DNA from 4 places in the Ruegeria sp. SCP11 genome. Region 1 is predicted to be linked to each of the others. Evidence: riboswitches for the same ligand, from Rfam matches in the RefSeq annotation. Region 1 holds a riboswitch; each other region holds the start of a gene.
The links. A riboswitch is a leader RNA that binds a small molecule or an ion and turns the genes downstream of it on or off. The one in region 1 is predicted to bind cobalamin.

Region 1 (4,180 bases):
AGAAATAAGCTGAAACTCTCGGTTGCTTTAGAACTAGCATAAGGGTTTCGGTTCGGCAGAAATGCTTATGCGGGCGTGGGGTTTTCTATTCGAAAGTTGGAAACCCCACTCCTCAGGCGACGGCCAATAGGGGAAGCGCGAACCTTTCGCTTCCCCATATGCATCAAACTTCGACCTCAACCTTGCCGATCGGGTTTGAACAACAGGCCAGAATGTAGCCCGCTTCGACATCATCCTCGGAAATACCTCCATTGTGTACCATGTGAACCTCGCCAGCTGTCTTTTTAACTTTGCAGGTTCCGCAAACGCCAAAGGTGCAGCCTGACGGAATGTTCAACCCGACCGAACGCGCAGCGGCCAAGACCGTGTCGGTCTCGGCGACTTTGGCGGTGACACCAGAACTTGAGAACAGAATCTCGGCGCTGCTATCATCGTCCAGAATGATATCATCCAGTTCCGGCTGATCCGCCTCGGTCTCCACAGGAGCGCCGAAGCTTTCCTGATGGTAGTTGTCCATGTCAAAGCCCAGACCGGCAAGCGCATCACGCACGGCTTGCATGAAGGGCTCCGGGCCACAGCAATAAACCTCGCGGTCGAGATAGTCCGGCGCCATGAGGCCAAGCATAAGCTGGTTGAACTGGCCCTGATATCCAGTCCACGGGCGGTAAGGATCGGGTTCCTCAACAACAAACTTCAGGTCCAGACCGTGCGTCCGGCTGGCCATCTGCTCTAACCGCTGGCGGAAGATGATCTCTGAAGGCCGTCTGGCACAGTTGATGAAGACAACATCCAGATCGCGGCCTTCATCCCACATGCAGGTGGTCATCGACATCATCGGGGTGATGCCGGACCCGGCCGAGATGAACAGAAATTTCCCCGCTTTGCTTTCTGCATTACTGAACAGCCCTGCGGGGCCAATGGCTTTCACCCGCATACCAGGTTGCAGGTTGTCCAACATCCAGCGTGTGCCGATGCTGTCGGGCTGGGCCTTGGCGGTGATCGTAATCGACCGTGGCCGCGAAGGAGAGGAAGAGATCGTATAGGTGCGATGCACCACCCCACCCGGCTGGTCCGGGGCCAGGATTTCCAAGGTCAGAAACTGTCCGGGCTGATACGCGAATTGCGCCCCCGAAGGAGCGCGAAACGAAAAGCTCGCCGTGTTCGGCATCTCGGGAACGACCGAAACGCATTCCAATGTTTCAGTGTCTTGCCAGACAGTTACTGGCGCGCTGAAATCTTTCATTTCCCTCACTCCGCCGCTATCGCGTCAGGTGCCAAGCGATCCGCCAGCGTGTTGCAGTACCAGTCGACAAACTGCAACACACCGGATTCCTGAGTGACTGAATATGGGCCGGGCACGTAGGCCGGGCTGTTGATGCCCAGCTGATTGTCTTCGACGACTTGGCGATCTTCGTCATTGGTAGCCATCCAGACCTCGGTCAGGCGTTTCAGATCGTAGTCGACACCCTCAACAGCGTCCTTATTAACCAGCCATTTCGTAGTGACCTCGGTTTCCGTCGGACTGATCGGAGTAACGCGGAAAACAATCGAGTGGTCTGCAAGAAAATGGTTCCAAGTGGTTGGGTAATGAAACTTCAGCAGCGACCCTGCATCCGCAAATGGCGATTGGCCCAACCAACGGCGCACAGCGGACTTGCCATCCATCGTATAGCTTTCCGCGCCCTCGTTCAGCGGCATTCGGGCCAGGCGGTATTGCCCGTCGCTATGCAGGTAGAATTGTGAGGGCAGTCCAGCGGCTTCGCAGCGATCGAAATGGGCCTGCATACGAGGTGGTGTTTCACCACCTTCGATACCTGTTATAGCAGGATCGTCGGGAAAGGTGCGGCACAGCGACGGGTGATTTCCACCGCAGTGATAGCATTCGCGGTTGTTTTCCCAGACCAACTTCCAGTTGCCTTTCTCGATGATCGAGCTTTCAAAGGCGACCTTGGCATTGGCCAGATCATGCGGCTCAAGGTAGGGGCGAGCGGTGTTGGCAAAAGTGTCGAAGTCCGGTGCTTCTTCTGCCAGACAGATATAGACCAACCCGGCCAGCTCTCGGCAGTGAACAGGTTTCAAACCGTGCTGTTTCGGGTCAAAGTCCGGCCCCATATCCCGGGCCCAGAGAAGCGAGCCGTCCAACTCGTAGGTCCACTGGTGATACGGGCACACCAGCTTGGGCGCATTGCCCTTGGCTGCTTTGCATATAACCGAGCCGCGATGGCGACATGTATTGTGGAATGCCCGGATTTGATTGTCTGCGCCACGCACAATGATCACGCGATACGCGCCGACAGTGTGGGCTACATAGTCTCCGGCCTTAACCAGTTCGCAGGCCGGAATGGCAAACAGCCAGTCGCGATAGTGAATGGTTTCAAGATCAACCTGAAAAACCTCCGGATCGGTGTAAAAGGCCTGTTCCAATGCGTAACCCGATGTTCTACGGGCCAAAAGGGTTTGAATATTGTTCACTTCTAGCTCTCCTGCCGCGCCCCGTGGCGTAGCTTGGGCAGATGACAAAGGAGACCCGTCCGGAGACGTGCGAGGATCACGTCCGAAACCTGTGCCCCCCACCGCCACCCGCGGTTTGACATATCTGAGAGGCTGGTTTCCGGACTTGGAAGGGGCTTGCGCCCGGTTTCGACACCTTCCCGGAATCCTCGTTCCAGTGGTTGATTGCCGAACCTGACCTTCGTTACCGTTGCGGGGGCAGTGCCGGAATTTCACCGGCTTCCCAATTCTCTGCTGCTTGAGAATCAAACAGCAGCACCTCACACGCGCAGGATATTTCCGGCACGTATCGGCGCTGAAATGCTTGCGACAATTCCAGCGCCAAAACAGACATGGAGAACTTAGGTTTGTGTTACTGCATAATGCGTTTGATTGAAACGTTTCTCAGACCGTCAGAACACCGTCCATCACAAGCTGCGCGATTACGGCATCGAACTTCTCAATCGTCTCGTCAATCAATGCGGGCGTGTGGGGCAGCCCCGTGACACACGAAGTGTGGGACATGAAATCCACCCCATGCGCCAAAAGCCCGTCCTTTAGCCCCCTGACTAATGCCGGAGGCGTCTTACGGATTTGAGCCGCATCCAAGCCCTCGATCGAGCGCGCTCCGAAATACAAATGGCAGGTCGAACTGTCACCATAGGCCGACGCTTGCACCCCGTGTCGTGCGAAGACTGCATTGAACCCACGGCGCAAGCGTTCGGCCATTGCATCGGCATGGGCTTGCACATCGCCCGTGGAAAGAATCTCCATCGCACGCACGGCGCCGGCCGCAACCATCGGGGCCGCGTTGAACGTTCCTTTGTGGCTGACCGGGGGGGACAAGCCATCACGGTTTGCCGCCGGGCTTAGAAGTTCCATCAGATGCGCTTTGCCTACAACCGCACCACCGGGCAATCCTCCGGTCACGATTTTGGCAAGTGTGGTCAGGTCTGGTACGACACCGTCCCGCGCCTGACGCCCACCAGGCGACCAGCGCAGGCCGGTGATGACCTCATCAAAAACCAGCACACAGTTCAGATCGTCCGCGATTTGCCTAATGCCTGGTAGAAATCCATCAGGCAACGGCACAGATCCATAATTTGCACCAGAGGCTTCGACGAAAACTGTCCCGATAGTGCCGTCCACTTCCAGCAAGGTGTTTATCCGATCCAAATCAGGTGGTGCGACAATTGTCATGTCCGATATTGCTTGTGGAACACCCAGAGACGGGGGCGTGTTCACACCAGGTTTGGATCCAGTAATCAGGAGATCGTGCCAGCCGTGAAAATGCCCGTCGATGCGCAGCACCTTGTCCTTGCCGCTGTGGGCGCGCGCAACGCGCAACGCTAACATCGTTGCTTCGGTCCCTGATCCGGTAAAGCGCACACGTTCAGCTGACGGGAATAGTCGGCTTAGCCATTCCGCCCACTCAACCTCTAACGGATGGCAATCACCAGTATAGGGCATCCGGTGCATTTGCTGGGCGACAGCCTCGACAATTCCAGGGTGAGCATGACCCAAAATCTGGCTCGCGGCACCAAGTTTGAAGTCAATGTAGCGCTTTCCTCCCACATCCCATTTTTCTGCCCCCAAGGCGCGTTCGAAATAGACGGGGTCCGGTGCGCGGTAACGCAATTCGTGACTTACGCCACCGGGCATCACGGCGCGGGCACGAGCAGCAAGGGCT
Region 2 (4,180 bases), on a different contig from region 1:
TACCCAGCGTCTTGAACGCAGCCAGCAGGTTCAGGACCAGCAGCAGCATGAACCCTTGATCGACCAGCCAAGGGCGGCGCGTCTGGGTTTCAAAAAACACCGGATCGCAAGTGCTGACGATCAAGGGCCGCAGGAGGAAGGCAAAGGCTACCAACGTTACCGTGGCAACTCCGGCCACAAGCAACAACGAGGCATCATCGATCCCGAGGATCGAGCCAAAAAGGAAGCTCTTCAGCGGAACGGCAGAGCCCGCAGCCGACAGAATGAAGATCCCCACCGCCAGTGCGATCAGGTAAAGCGAGGCGAGACTTGCATCGCTGCGCAGGATGGTTCGGCGCGCCAAAAATGCCGTCAAAATGGCGACGCCGACGCCAGCGATCAGCCCGCCAACCAGCAGCGACATAACCGACAGACCTGCGGTGACAAAGCCGATGACGATACCGGGCGTGATCGCATGAGCCATCGCCTCACCCGCCAGCGACAGGCGGCGCAGCACAAGGAATGCACCTACTGGTGCGACCGAGGCCGACAGAACCGTAGTCACCACGAAGGCGCGGCGCATGAAGGCAAAGCTCCACATTTCAGTGAGGAGGTCATACATGCGCGTTCTCCGCTGGGGATGGGTTGCTCCGGAACATCCAAGAGGCTTGGCTCTCGGACAGATATCCCTGCGCGACCAGCCGGTCCGGGGTCAGGACGTCATTCACCTGACCATGGGCTGCTTCCTGTCCACCCAACAGCAGGGCGTGGCTACAATGATCCAGAACCGACGACAGATCATGCACCACCAGCACCACGGCGCGGCCTTCGTCTCGCCACCGACGGATGATTGACAGCAGATGCGCCTCGGTACTTTGGTCCACAGCGGCAAAGGGCTCGTCCAGCAGGATCAGAGGGGCGTCCTGCATGATCACGCGCGCGAACAAAGCGCGCTGAAGTTGACCGCCCGACAGCATGTGCAACGGACGATCGGCAATATCCAGCACCCCGGCCTCGTCCAGTGCTGCCGTCATCCGCTCGCGCGCGGCGCTGTCCAGCCCGGAGCGGTAGCCAAAGCCGCGCCACGCACCCATTGCGGCAAGGTCGCGTACGCGGATCGGAAAGCGTCTGTCGAACTCAGTCATCTGCGCCAAGTAGCCAACTTCAGCGGGGCGGCCCTTGGGCCAGTTCAAACTGCCAGATAGTGGGTCCATCAGCCCCAGCAGCATTTTGACAAAGGTGCTTTTGCCCGACCCATTGGCCCCCAGAACGGCCAGAGTCGTGCCAGCATCGATATCCATGGACAGACGACGGAACAACGTCAGGTCGGTGTATCCAAGGCTCAGATCGCGGATTTGCAGAACAGCCGACATCAAATCACCGCGTAGATCATAAGCCACAACAGCGCAGACAGGGCCAGAGCGCCCGCAACCAGCACCGGTATGCTGAATTCCGTCAAACAGCGACCCCGCTGCGACCCGGCGTCCAGATCGGTTGCGCGCCGGTTCATCGGGTTTCCCCTGCGACTAATACGGACAGGTGATCGATTGGCTTTAATAAGGCGACAATGACCCCACGAGTTATACAGGGCCGGGCTTCAAGTTTCTGCAATGGCACAAGCATCGCCTCCTCCATTCGGACGAGGGGAAAGCGAGTGCAAGGCTTTGGACGGCGGAGGCCGTTTTAAACATTGTCATCTCCCTCTGGGACACCCCGCCCAGGTTCATTCATAGTCGGATGGCAGGTCTCCTGACTTGCGGGTCGACGCTGTCCCGATCCTTCCCAGGCGTTTGCCCAGTGGACGATCTCGGGTCGCTCACCGCCTACAGTTGCGGGGGCAGTCACGGATTTGGCCTTTGCAACAGGGCCGCACCGTATTCCCTTTTATCCCGTCCCGCAGGTTGCGGTTGGGAACCATCGCGGGCGACAAAACACAAACCGGGTTGATTCGACAAGAGCGTGCCTTAAGTTTTGGCCCTTTACTGCGCTAGACGTGTATCCTGGAAAAAAGAAAACAGCGCCATACTTACACAGCATATCAACAATTCAATTTCTCAAACCACAATATGATGTTGCTTCTGTTTTTCGGTTCCTGTCGAAAGCTAAGAGGGAAACCGGTGAAACGCCGGCGCTGCCTCCGCAACTGCAAGCGGAGAGTTCGGCTGAATACGCCACTGAAAGCGTGCTTTTGGGAAGGCCAGTTTGAACGATTATCCGCAAGCCAGGAGACCTGCCGCAGGCAAGAATGATAACCGCGAACGGAGGGTTCGGGGTGTACTTAGGGCTCATTTCGCCCGTGGCGTCCTCGGCTTTGATTAAAAGGATAGAGGGCAATGAGCATTACCGTATATTCCAAACCCGCTTGCGTACAATGCACCGGGACTACCCGCGCGCTGGATGCAAAAGGCATCATCTATGACGTCGTAGAACTGACCGAGGATCACAGCGCCATGATCCACCTGACCGAGCTCAGTTATCGTCAGGCACCTGTGTTTGTTGCCGACAGTGATCATTGGTCGGGCTTCCTTTCCGACATGATTGCCCAACTGGCCTGACCTATGACAGCGCCGATCTCGGCGCTGGTCTGTTCTCATTGAAATCGGGACACACCCACCGCCTTGTGACGCGGCTGGGCCTGCCGTTCTTACGCATTCCGATGAAAACTGACCGGCTGCCACACACCGCAGACCGATTTGAACTGATCTGCCCGACCTATGCCGATGGCGAAGGCCGTGGCGCAGTGCCCAAACAAGTCATCCGGTTTCTGAACGACCCGACCAAGCGCGCGGAATCGAGGGGGGTGATCGGCACGGGTAATCGCAATTTCGGTGTGACCCATGCTTTGGCCGGTCGCATCACCGCCCAGAAATGCAACGTGCCGCTGCTCTATTCCTTCGAATTGGCCGGCGCCAACACCGACATCGCCCGCGTTCGCGCAGGGCTTGAAAAACTAGGAGACATCTATGCTCGACAGCAGCGTAAACGAGCAGGACTATCACGCGCTGAACGCGATGCTGAACCTCTATGATGGTGAGGGGAAGATCTGCTTTGATGCCGACCGCATGGCCGCGGTGTCCGAGATGTCGACTATTGATTCGGTGCCGTCTGTGCGCCGTGGCAACGATGAAAGCCACTCGATTGGTCGGGGGCAGATGATCAAACCCAAACTGATCGAGCTTCGGCGTAGACCAAGCGAAAGACTTGAGGCCTGGTTCGATTGCCCAATCACTTGGAATGCGCCACGTGCTAGCCTTGTCTTTGACAAAGCCGATTTGAAGGCACCGTTATCCAGCCACAACTGCGAATTTCAGGCAATGCTGGACGTTGCGCCTGAGGCCGATTTGAACAAGGCCGAGAAGACTACATCGTTGGCCGACCAAGTGCGCTGACACCTGCGCCGCGCGCTGACCGCCGGCCGTCCAAGGATGCACAGTATCGCGCGTGAGATGGCCGTCAGTGAACGCTCCTTGCAGCGGCACCTCAAGGGCGAAGGTTACAGCTTCAAATCTCTTCTTTCCGACACCTGGCATCAGTTGGCACGGGAGTATCCGGCTGCGCCGGACTTCGTCATCAGTTAGGTTGCATTTTTGCTTGGGCGGGCCACGGCGTGATCAGCTTCGCGGTTGACCCTGGGGGGCATTCAAACAGAGCCTGGTCGCGGTCTTGAACCAGAATTGCAGCAACAATTCGGGCAGTTGATCAAAGACTACCCGGGCATCTGGAAGACCATCTCGCAAGGCGCAGCAACTTATTGCTGGGCCTCGACAACGCCCGATCTTCGCGGCAAGACCGGCCTGTATTTGGAAGGCCGCCATGTCGCCGAACCAACAACCGGCGATCCGTTGCAAGGGGGACATTCGGACTACGCGTATGACAAAATGAGTGCCAAAAAGCTTTGGGACATATCCATCGAGGTGTTGGGCACACAGTTCTGATCGCTAACTGATATCGGTTGTCGGCTGGCTATATGGGCCTCCAGCCACTCCACCAGTTCTTTTCTACACGGTTGGCAGGCGATCTTGCGAGTAGAGGTCTGAAAGTCGACCTTGGAGTAACCGAACCGTATTTTCGTTCGAGCACGTTTTTCTGGAACTGCCTGTAATCCGCGGTGATTGGCTGATTTGCGGGAGAAACTTGTATGGACTCTAGTGCATTCAGTGCAAAGATTGGGCTACGGGTTTGTATCTCCGTAAAGAGAGTT
Region 3 (4,180 bases), on a different contig from region 1:
AGAATAAGCAGAGCCGTCGAACCGCCAAGCCCGCAATAACTCGCGGCGGCGATCTTGCCAAATACGGCCAACCAGCTCCCTCCCAAGCCAAGTAAAATCAATGCCATCGGCAAGATGCAGCAGGTCGCAACGCCAAATGCGGTAAACGATCCAAGAAAACTCGCCCCTACAAATTTACTCATAGTCAGCTTTCTCCAACTTTGACGATCTCGAGCGGAAGCCGGTTCGGCTTCTTCGATTTTTGCTTCGTGCGGTTTGCGAAATTCGACATCATGACAGACAAATTGCATCCTGTAGTGGCTACAGGTTCAAGGGAAAGGTCATCACATGATTGCCATTGGCGAAGGGGCGAGATTGACCGGCCTGTCGGTCGAGGCGATCCGCTACTACGAACGGGACGGCATAGTCGAGAAAGCCGGTCGAACCGCCTCGGGGCGCCGCGCTTACACGGAACGGGAAGTATCCGAGCTTAGATTCATCAAACGCTGCCGCGATCTTGGCTTTACTATTCAGGATGCATGCGCACTTCGCGAATTGTCCAAAGCGCTCGAGCAAGCTTGTCGTGACGTCGAAGACGTCGCAACAAGACACCTTGAAAACGTCAGGTCAAAAATCGCCGCTCTCCAACGGCTGGAGCAAGCATTGGCAGAATTTGTGCAGACTTGCACTGAGGGAGCAGCATCATGCCCCCTGCTAACGGCGTTGCTCAACGAACCTGTCGTCAAAGATGTCATTAGCGGCCACTAATTGCAGCGCCCGGAAAAACCGAAACTGGCTACCTCAGCTTGTGGAGGAGCGGCTTTATTGTCCCGGTATTCCGTAACCCTCAGCGATGACGGCCGATCTCTGTTGTATTTTTGTTGAATGAAAGAATTGCGATCAGCTTACCCTCTAGTTCGCGCCGTTAGCTATACCGGACCGGTGATGGCGTGGATGCTCTGATGCTGTCAACTAAGTAAGAAATACCATAGAATCTGCAAATTTTTGCCGCTTTGCCCCTAGAGGCTAGGAAGCTGTTGCAATGCATCAAAACACATGAAGGCTTGCGATAGAGCACTCTTGGACTAGCAATTACGGAACCTTAGAGAAACGAGCATGGGGAAGGCAGATATGACAAATCCCACTTTAGTTCAGAGAAGGTTTTCGAAAAAGCTGTCGGGTCATCTATCAATGGTCTGTTTTATATGCAGCTATTTTGTCTCTGCCGCTGCATTGCAAGCCTCTGAGCTTCCCTTGATCGATCTTGATAGAAAGATTGAAGCGCCGTCGGGGGCCAAATCACTATGCAATGATTACTCTTGGGCGTGCGCGAAAACTCGTAGTTCTGGACTGTCCGAGGCGCAGGAAAAGCAGATCGTTAAAACGATCAACATGCGCGTCAATCGGAGGATTCACGCCGTTTCGGATCAAAGCCAATATGGAACAAAGGAATACTGGACATTGCCGACGCAAGGGTCAGGAGATTGCGAAGACTTTGCTTTGCAAAAGAAGTTTGAACTTGTGCAGAATGGTTTGGATCCTACGAAGCTACTAATTGCGACTGTCTTGGACACCAATCGCAATGGCCATGCTGTTCTTGTCTATCGCTCGAGTGAAGGCGACTTGGTTCTGGACAATGTTACCAACAGGATCAAAACGTGGAAAGAAACTAGGTATCTATTCCTAAGAATACAGGACCCACTACACCCTGACCGTTGGGTGCAGGTTTTTAGCGGCTAAAAGCAAATGTGGCGCGCCCTCGAGACGCGCCACAATAAGCTTTGGTCCTGCGACTACCAGTTGTTTCGCGGCAACCCCAGTTTAGGGCACCGCTTCAAACTTTGGTCAAGCTTCCGCAGCGTTGTACAAGCGCGGAGTCACCAGACCTGTGCTGTTCAAACCGCGCATCGCCTTGGCTGCCGCAAGCACTGCTAGATCAGCAATCGGCTCGATGACTATTACCAGCATATAGGCACCGCCAAAGGACAGAACCGACGCCATAGTTTCAGCACCAAATCCCTGGCCGTAGAAAGCCCAGAACGCAACCCATGCGACTACTCCCCCCTGATACATCGCACTCAGGGCAAGAGCTTGGCCATATTTGAGGTCAACATATGCTGTACCGGGTGCAATGATGCGGCTGGCCAATGCTTGTAGCGCAAATAGCGGCACCAGCAGAGTGGTTAGGTTGATGAAGTACTGCGGAAGATCGAACGGGGCAAAAAACACCCCTTGAATCAGCAGACCGGCTGCCAATCCAAAAGCCGCGGGTGCAGCACCGAGAAGCAGGAACAGCGTCGACCCCAGAATGAAGTGGACTTCAGAGACACCAACCGGGAAGTGTGGCAGGACTTCAAAGAAAAGGAAGACACCAACGGTGGCGAGCACCGAGCGCATGACAAAAGATGCAGGTCCATTCGCACGCAATGTGGGAAACGTTTCTTTCGCTGCGTAAGTAGCCGCGCCTGCGGCGGTAACATAGGAAAGCGCGATTTTGGCACCATTCACGATGCCCGGTTCGATGTGCATTTTATTTCTCCCTACCGCCTCACCCGGCGGCTTGTCAGGTTGAATCGGCCGTAAGGCCGACAGATACAGTCTGGGCATAGCCCGGCGTTTTACGGCAGGTCTCCTGACTCGCGGGTGCTCGCTCCGCCAACCTTCCCGGTTCCATTACGAACCAGTGGTGTCTTGGCATCGCTCTCCGCTCACAGTTGCGGGGGCAGTTACGGAATTGGCGCCGTTAAAAACACCGAACCGTATTCCCTTTTAATCCTTTTGGCTTCCGCCATCAGGAACCGAAAACAATTCACCGCTACAATGGCGGCTTCGTTTCTGTCAATTGTCTTTGCGACCTAGTCCGAAGTAGACTCGACCGAAGTAGGGTTCACGCAACCGGCGACATGGTCGACTAGGTAAACCAAGTGTTACCTGAAACCTCTTGAAGCTCTAGCTGCTAGAGGCTTTAAGACTCGAATTTGATCGCGAAAATGCGATGCAAATACATTAAACTTGTGAACCAGGACGAGATCTATGCTGACAAGGCGCCATTTCATTCAATCAACCACTGCGCTGTTCTCCGCGTCTGCGGCCAGTCCATTGATCGCCAAAACATGGCCAACCTCGTCGCAAAAGACCTATTGGGACAGCCAGGTCACGCCATTTGATTACGATCCAGCGACCTCAAATCCATGGGGCGTTCATGACCGTTTTTTACCACGACGTGTCGTAGCAAATGATGGTTTGGTTCCTGGTGACATCCATGTCGATGCCGTCGCGCGCTATCTTTACCATATCGAGGAAGGCGGGACAGCAATGCGCTATGGCGTAGCGATCGCGCGTGGGAACCTTTACGAGCCCGGTACCTATGCTATCCGGCGCAAGGTCGAGTGGCCACATTGGACACCAACGGCTTCAATGATCGAGCGCAACCCCGAATACGCGGAATTTCGGGATGGCATGGAACCCGGGCCAAGTAATGCTCTCGGCTCTCGAGCCCTTTATCTATACGTTGGGGATCGAGATACTTATCTCAGAATCCACGGTACACCTCAGCCCAGAAGCATCGGTGGTCGCGCAAGTTCTGGATGTGTTAGAATGATCATGGCCCATATCAATGATCTCTACCCACATGTAAAAATCGGCTCGACCGCATACTTATACTCGGCCGAAGATAGCGTCACAGCCCGCTCATAAATTTTGGGCAGCGTAGGTGGACGTCGCTGCCCTCTTTTTTTATCAGGCGTCGCGCGCGGCGCAGATCGGAGCGCCATTCGTCGCGCGCAATGGTACCAATGTCGTCTCGACAGGTCCGCTGTGCTCATACCAGAAGCAATTGTCATCTGGTAAAAGGCGTGCCGTAGCCAGATCCTGCCCCGGCCCTGCCAGTGCAACGACAGAATCTGGCAGGTTACCTGGTTCGAATGCTTTGCTTTTGCCCCCTGTGAACTGGGCTGAGCAACCGGCAGTAATCGAGACTAACGTGATGGTAATTGCGATCCGTTTCTGCATTGACCTGTTCCAAATTTTTTACGTCTTCTGCGACTAGATTGCATTCACGCGGCCAGCCCGCAAGAAGGAATGAAGCATCAATATCGCGGGCAACGAACCGGATTGAAAAAAAAATTGAAAAAGGTATTGAAGCTCTAGTTACTGTAGGAACTATTTACAAAGGACCATAGAGATTCTTGAGGTCCAATCA
Region 4 (4,180 bases), on a different contig from region 1:
GCGCCGACCCATTGTGGTCAGGAAAGGCAGGATTTGCTCAAAGGTCTCTCGGTCACATCCCGCGAAGATCGAGATATTGCCGGTAGCCGCCCGATGGCACCCCCCGGATACGGGGCAGTCGACCGCCGCGCCTCCGCGTTCGATAACCATGGCACCAAGGCGTTTGGCTTCAGCTTCGTCAGTGGTCGACATCTCCATCCAGATTTTGCCCGGTCCGACCTCGGGCAACATCTCTTGCATCACCGCGTCCGAAGCTGCGGGTGACGGCAGACAGGTGATGACCGCGTTGCAATCCCGCATCATCTGTGCCGGGCTTTCAGCGGCCTTAGCGCCTTGGGCCACGAACTCGGCCAACAGATCAGGATTCAGATCATGAACCGTCAGATCAACTCCGTTGCGCAACAGCGAGCACGAGAGTTTGCCGCCAACATTCCCCAAACCGATAAATCCGACTTTCATATTTCCCTCCTGACGGTCGCATTTTGGCCGAGTATCCTTGTTGCCTGCCGGAAACAAAAATGAATAATACGGCACGTAATGGTCAAAATAATTTGGTGATCAATGGACCGTCTGCCAAATCCCGCATGGTTGCGCAGCTTCGAATCCGCAGCTCGGCATCTGAACTTTACCACCACTGCGCGTGAGCTTGGCCTGACACAGACTGCCGTCTCTCTGCATATCCGCTCGCTTGAGGCTGAACTGGGGCAAAAACTGTTTACCCGGAACGCGCGTCGGCTGGAGCTTACCGAGTTGGGGCAGTCCTATTCTTTGACGGTGCGACGTGCATTGGCCGACATCGCTCTGTCCACCAACAGCCTGTTCGGCCCCGCTTCGCGCCAGACCTTGACGATCCGGGCGGCGATCTCAACGGCAACTTACTGGATAGCTGCGGAACTGCCTGATTTTACCGCGCAACACCCCGATATCCCCGTTCGTCTGATCTCGCACATCTGGAACGACAGTGTCGCCCCCGCTGATGTGGATGTGGAAATCCGGCTGGGTTATGGCGACTGGCCCGGTGTTCGAGCCGAGAAACTGACCGACGAATATCTTGTACCAGTATGTCGGGCTGATAACGGTTCAGCGGATCTGAGCGGCCTGCCGAAAAGCCCGCTCATCCACATCCTTGGATATGAGGACAACTGGACGCGGTATTTTCAGGCCAACGGTATCACAGCGACGCATCAGCCCCCTCAGCACTCGGTAGACACTTCGGTAGCCGCGCTGCAGCTTGTTATGGCAGGTGCGGGCTACGCGACGATGTTGGAGCGTTTCGCCAGAAACGCGATCCGGCAGGGTGCACCGCTAGACATCGCGGGCCCAGCGATTCCCTTTGCCCAATCGCATTACTTGATCAGCGCTCAAGGAGCCGCCCACCCGTCGGCGGCGGCGGGTTTATTTTGCGCCTGGCTGCGGGATCGGCTGGCCTCGGATGCCGCTGGTTGACACAACCTAGTCGCTTTTCTGATCTGAACGATTTCGTCTTACCCCTCGCGCTTGACAAGCCCCCTGCCCGTGCCGCATGTCCGGTGCGTTGGTGTCCATCACTTGATGGATGAAAAGGGAATGCGTCAACGGATCTTCCGCCAAACGCAGCCGCCCCCGCGACCGTGACCGGAGAGGGTGCCCAAAGCCACTGGCCCAAAAGGCCGGGAAGGCGGGACATCCGACAGAGGCCCGCCTCTGACATCCGCAAGCCGGGAGACCTGCCAGCACCCGAAGATGAATCCGGGCGGGGTGTTCCGGTGTCGGGTCCATGTCGCAACACGTGGCCCGCATGAAACCCCGTCCCCCGCAATGAGGATTTGGGGGATGAGAGACATGACCGTGACCGCACCAGTCGAGTTGCTGGTCTGTACCACGTGCCGCCGCGGCCTGCCCGTCGAGGACGACGCGCGACGGCCCGGCACCTTGCTTCACAAAGCGTTGGAACAAGCGGATCTGCCCGAGGGCATCACATTGAAAGCCGTGGAATGCCTGTCGAACTGTGATGAAGGCTGTTCCATCGTGCTGCGCGGTGGGCCGGATCGCTGGACCTTTGTCTACGAACACCTCAACGAAAACGACCATGTCGAAACCATTGTCGAAGGTGCCACCAAGTACCTCGCGACTGAGGACGGCTTGGTCAAATGGCGCGAGCGCCCCGAACATTTCCGCAAAAACTGTGCGGCCCGAATTCCCCCGATTGGAGCCCTGAAATGAGCAACCTCGAGAAACTCCCCGTCACTGTGATCACCGGCTTTCTGGGCTCGGGTAAAACCACTCTGGTCAAGCACCTGATGCAGAACCCGCAGGGCAAGCGTCTGGCCGTGGTGGTCAACGAATTTGGCGATGTGGGCGTCGATGGCGACATCCTGAAATCCTGCGCCATCCCGGATTGCCCGGCGGAAAACATCATGGAACTGGCGAACGGCTGCATCTGCTGCACCGTGGCCGATGATTTCATTCCGACCATCGAAGCACTGATGGCGCTGGAACCGCGCCCGGATCACATCCTGATCGAAACCTCCGGCCTCGCCCTGCCCAAGCCGCTGCTGAAAGCGTTCGACTGGCCGGATATCCGGTCGAAGATCACCGTGGATGGCGTGATCGCTCTGGCCGATGCCGAGGCCGTCGCCGCAGGTCGCTTCGCCCCGAATGTCGAGGCCGTGGACGCCCAGCGCCTGGCCGATGACTCGATCGACCACGAAACACCCCTGTCCGAGGTGTTCGAGGACCAGATCTCCTGCGCCGACATCATCCTGCTGACCAAGCCCGATCTGGCCGGTCCCGAAGGTGTGGCCAAAGCCAAGGAAGTCATCGCCGCCGAGGCCCCACGCCCCCTGCCCGTCGTGGAAGTGGCTGAAGGCGCCGTGGACGTGCGCGTCGTTCTGGGTCTGGAAGCCGCAGCCGAGGATGACATGGACGCCCGCCCGTCGCATCACGACGGCCACCACGACCACGAACATGACGATTTCGAAAGCATCATCGTTGAGCTGCCGGAACAGACTGACCCGGCTGACCTAGTTGCCAAAATCGAACGTCTGGCTAAAGAGCTGAACATCCTGCGCGTCAAAGGCTACGCGGCAGTTGCCGGCAAACCGATGCGCCTGCTGGTCCAGGCCGTAGGCGCTCGCGTCCGTCACCAGTACGACCGCCCTTGGGCATCCGGCGAAAAACGCCGCTCGCGTCTGGTGGTCATCGCCGAGCATGACGATATCAAAGAGGCCGAAATCCGTGATATCCTTGTTGGTGTGACCGAGGCTGCAGAGTAAGCCATGCATGTCGTCTTCCGCGAGAGCCACGGGTTAGAGGAAACAGAGACTCCAACCGATCTGGGCCAAAGCCCGGCGGATTTGGTGGTGCTGTCGTTCTCTGACAGCGACCTAGGCGCATTCGCGGCAGGCTGGCATCGCGGGGGCGGGTCCGAGGGTCGTATGCCAACGATGCGGCTGGCTAACCTGACGGCGTTGAAACACCCGCTGTCCGTCGACACCTATGTCGAACAGACGCTAGAGGGGGCCAAGGGTATTTTGATCCGCTTAATCGGTGGGGTGCCCTATTGGTCCTATGGCTTGCAGCAGGTTCTGACGTTGGCACAGGCCAAGGGCATCGCTTTGGCCGTACTACCAGCCGACGGGCGCGAGGACACGCGGCTGGACGACTACTCTACCCTGCCCGTCTCGACGCTGCGCCGACTGACGCATCTATGCGATACCGGCGGCGAAGTTGCAGCGCAGGCCGCTTTGGCACAGATGGCGCTGGCGGCCGGTCTTTACGCCGGGCCGGTGATGGGAGCCAAAACCCTCCCAGAGTACGGCGCTTGGTGCCCTGATCGTGGCGTTATTCCGGTCGACACGGCGTTTTCTGATGACGCAAAACGCATTCTGGTTACGTTCTACCGCGCCTATCTGACTTCTGCCGACACCGCCCCGGTCGCCGCGCTGATCAGAAGCCTGCGCGCCCGAGGACTCGAGGCCATTGGCATATTCGCCCCGTCCCTGAAAGCTCCAGCCGCCGCCGACTGGCTACGCGAGCATGTTGCAGCGCTAGCCCCGTCGGCCATCATCAACGCCACTTCGTTTTCGGGCAAAGGCGCGTCGGGCATCTCGCCGCTGGACGCCGCCAATGTGCCGGTGTTTCAGGTCGCCCTCGCAACCTCGCGCCGCAAGGCCTGGACCGAGGCGGAACGCGGCCTCTC

Region 2: linked by a shared signal. The riboswitch ahead of ABLN94_RS15575 (glutaredoxin domain-containing protein) and the one ahead of ABLN94_RS16095 (aromatic ring-hydroxylating oxygenase subunit alpha) in region 1 are both predicted to bind cobalamin.
Region 3: linked by a shared signal. The riboswitch ahead of ABLN94_RS22715 (energy-coupling factor ABC transporter permease) and the one ahead of ABLN94_RS16095 (aromatic ring-hydroxylating oxygenase subunit alpha) in region 1 are both predicted to bind cobalamin.
Region 4: linked by a shared signal. The riboswitch ahead of ABLN94_RS00325 (DUF1636 domain-containing protein) and the one ahead of ABLN94_RS16095 (aromatic ring-hydroxylating oxygenase subunit alpha) in region 1 are both predicted to bind cobalamin.

The regions. Positions count from the first base shown of each region.
Region 1 is NZ_JBDZYG010000010.1:85,443-89,622, reverse strand. Features, by position in the region: gene ABLN94_RS16105 (DEAD/DEAH box helicase) at 1-8, shown strand, start outside; gene ABLN94_RS16100 (hybrid-cluster NAD(P)-dependent oxidoreductase) at 164-1,243, opposite strand; gene ABLN94_RS16095 (aromatic ring-hydroxylating oxygenase subunit alpha) at 1,249-2,472, opposite strand; cobalamin riboswitch at 2,586-2,789, opposite strand; gene ABLN94_RS16090 (aspartate aminotransferase family protein) at 2,896-4,180, opposite strand, start outside.
Region 2 is NZ_JBDZYG010000009.1:189,649-193,828, reverse strand. Features, by position in the region: gene ABLN94_RS15590 (metal ABC transporter permease) at 1-601, opposite strand, end outside; gene ABLN94_RS15585 (metal ABC transporter ATP-binding protein) at 594-1,352, opposite strand; gene ABLN94_RS15580 (hypothetical protein) at 1,352-1,489, opposite strand; cobalamin riboswitch at 1,702-1,913, opposite strand; cobalamin riboswitch at 2,049-2,231, shown strand; gene ABLN94_RS15575 (glutaredoxin domain-containing protein) at 2,313-2,534, shown strand; gene nrdI (class Ib ribonucleoside-diphosphate reductase assembly flavoprotein NrdI) at 2,531-3,007, shown strand; gene ABLN94_RS15565 (AraC family transcriptional regulator ligand-binding domain-containing protein) at 2,943-3,368, shown strand; gene ABLN94_RS15560 (hypothetical protein) at 3,654-3,914, shown strand.
Region 3 is NZ_JBDZYG010000021.1:34,453-38,632, forward strand. Features, by position in the region: gene ABLN94_RS22700 (hypothetical protein) at 1-182, opposite strand, end outside; gene ABLN94_RS22705 (MerR family DNA-binding protein) at 328-747, shown strand; gene ABLN94_RS22710 (transglutaminase-like cysteine peptidase) at 1,111-1,719, shown strand; gene ABLN94_RS22715 (energy-coupling factor ABC transporter permease) at 1,825-2,508, opposite strand; cobalamin riboswitch at 2,585-2,797, opposite strand; gene ABLN94_RS22720 (L,D-transpeptidase) at 3,013-3,675, shown strand; gene ABLN94_RS22725 (hypothetical protein) at 3,718-3,990, opposite strand; gene ABLN94_RS22730 (heavy metal translocating P-type ATPase) at 4,180-4,180, shown strand, end outside.
Region 4 is NZ_JBDZYG010000001.1:66,400-70,579, reverse strand. Features, by position in the region: gene ABLN94_RS00335 (NAD(P)-dependent oxidoreductase) at 1-459, opposite strand, end outside; gene ABLN94_RS00330 (LysR substrate-binding domain-containing protein) at 562-1,446, shown strand; cobalamin riboswitch at 1,519-1,728, shown strand; gene ABLN94_RS00325 (DUF1636 domain-containing protein) at 1,822-2,202, shown strand; gene cobW (cobalamin biosynthesis protein CobW) at 2,199-3,254, shown strand; gene cobN (cobaltochelatase subunit CobN) at 3,258-4,180, shown strand, end outside.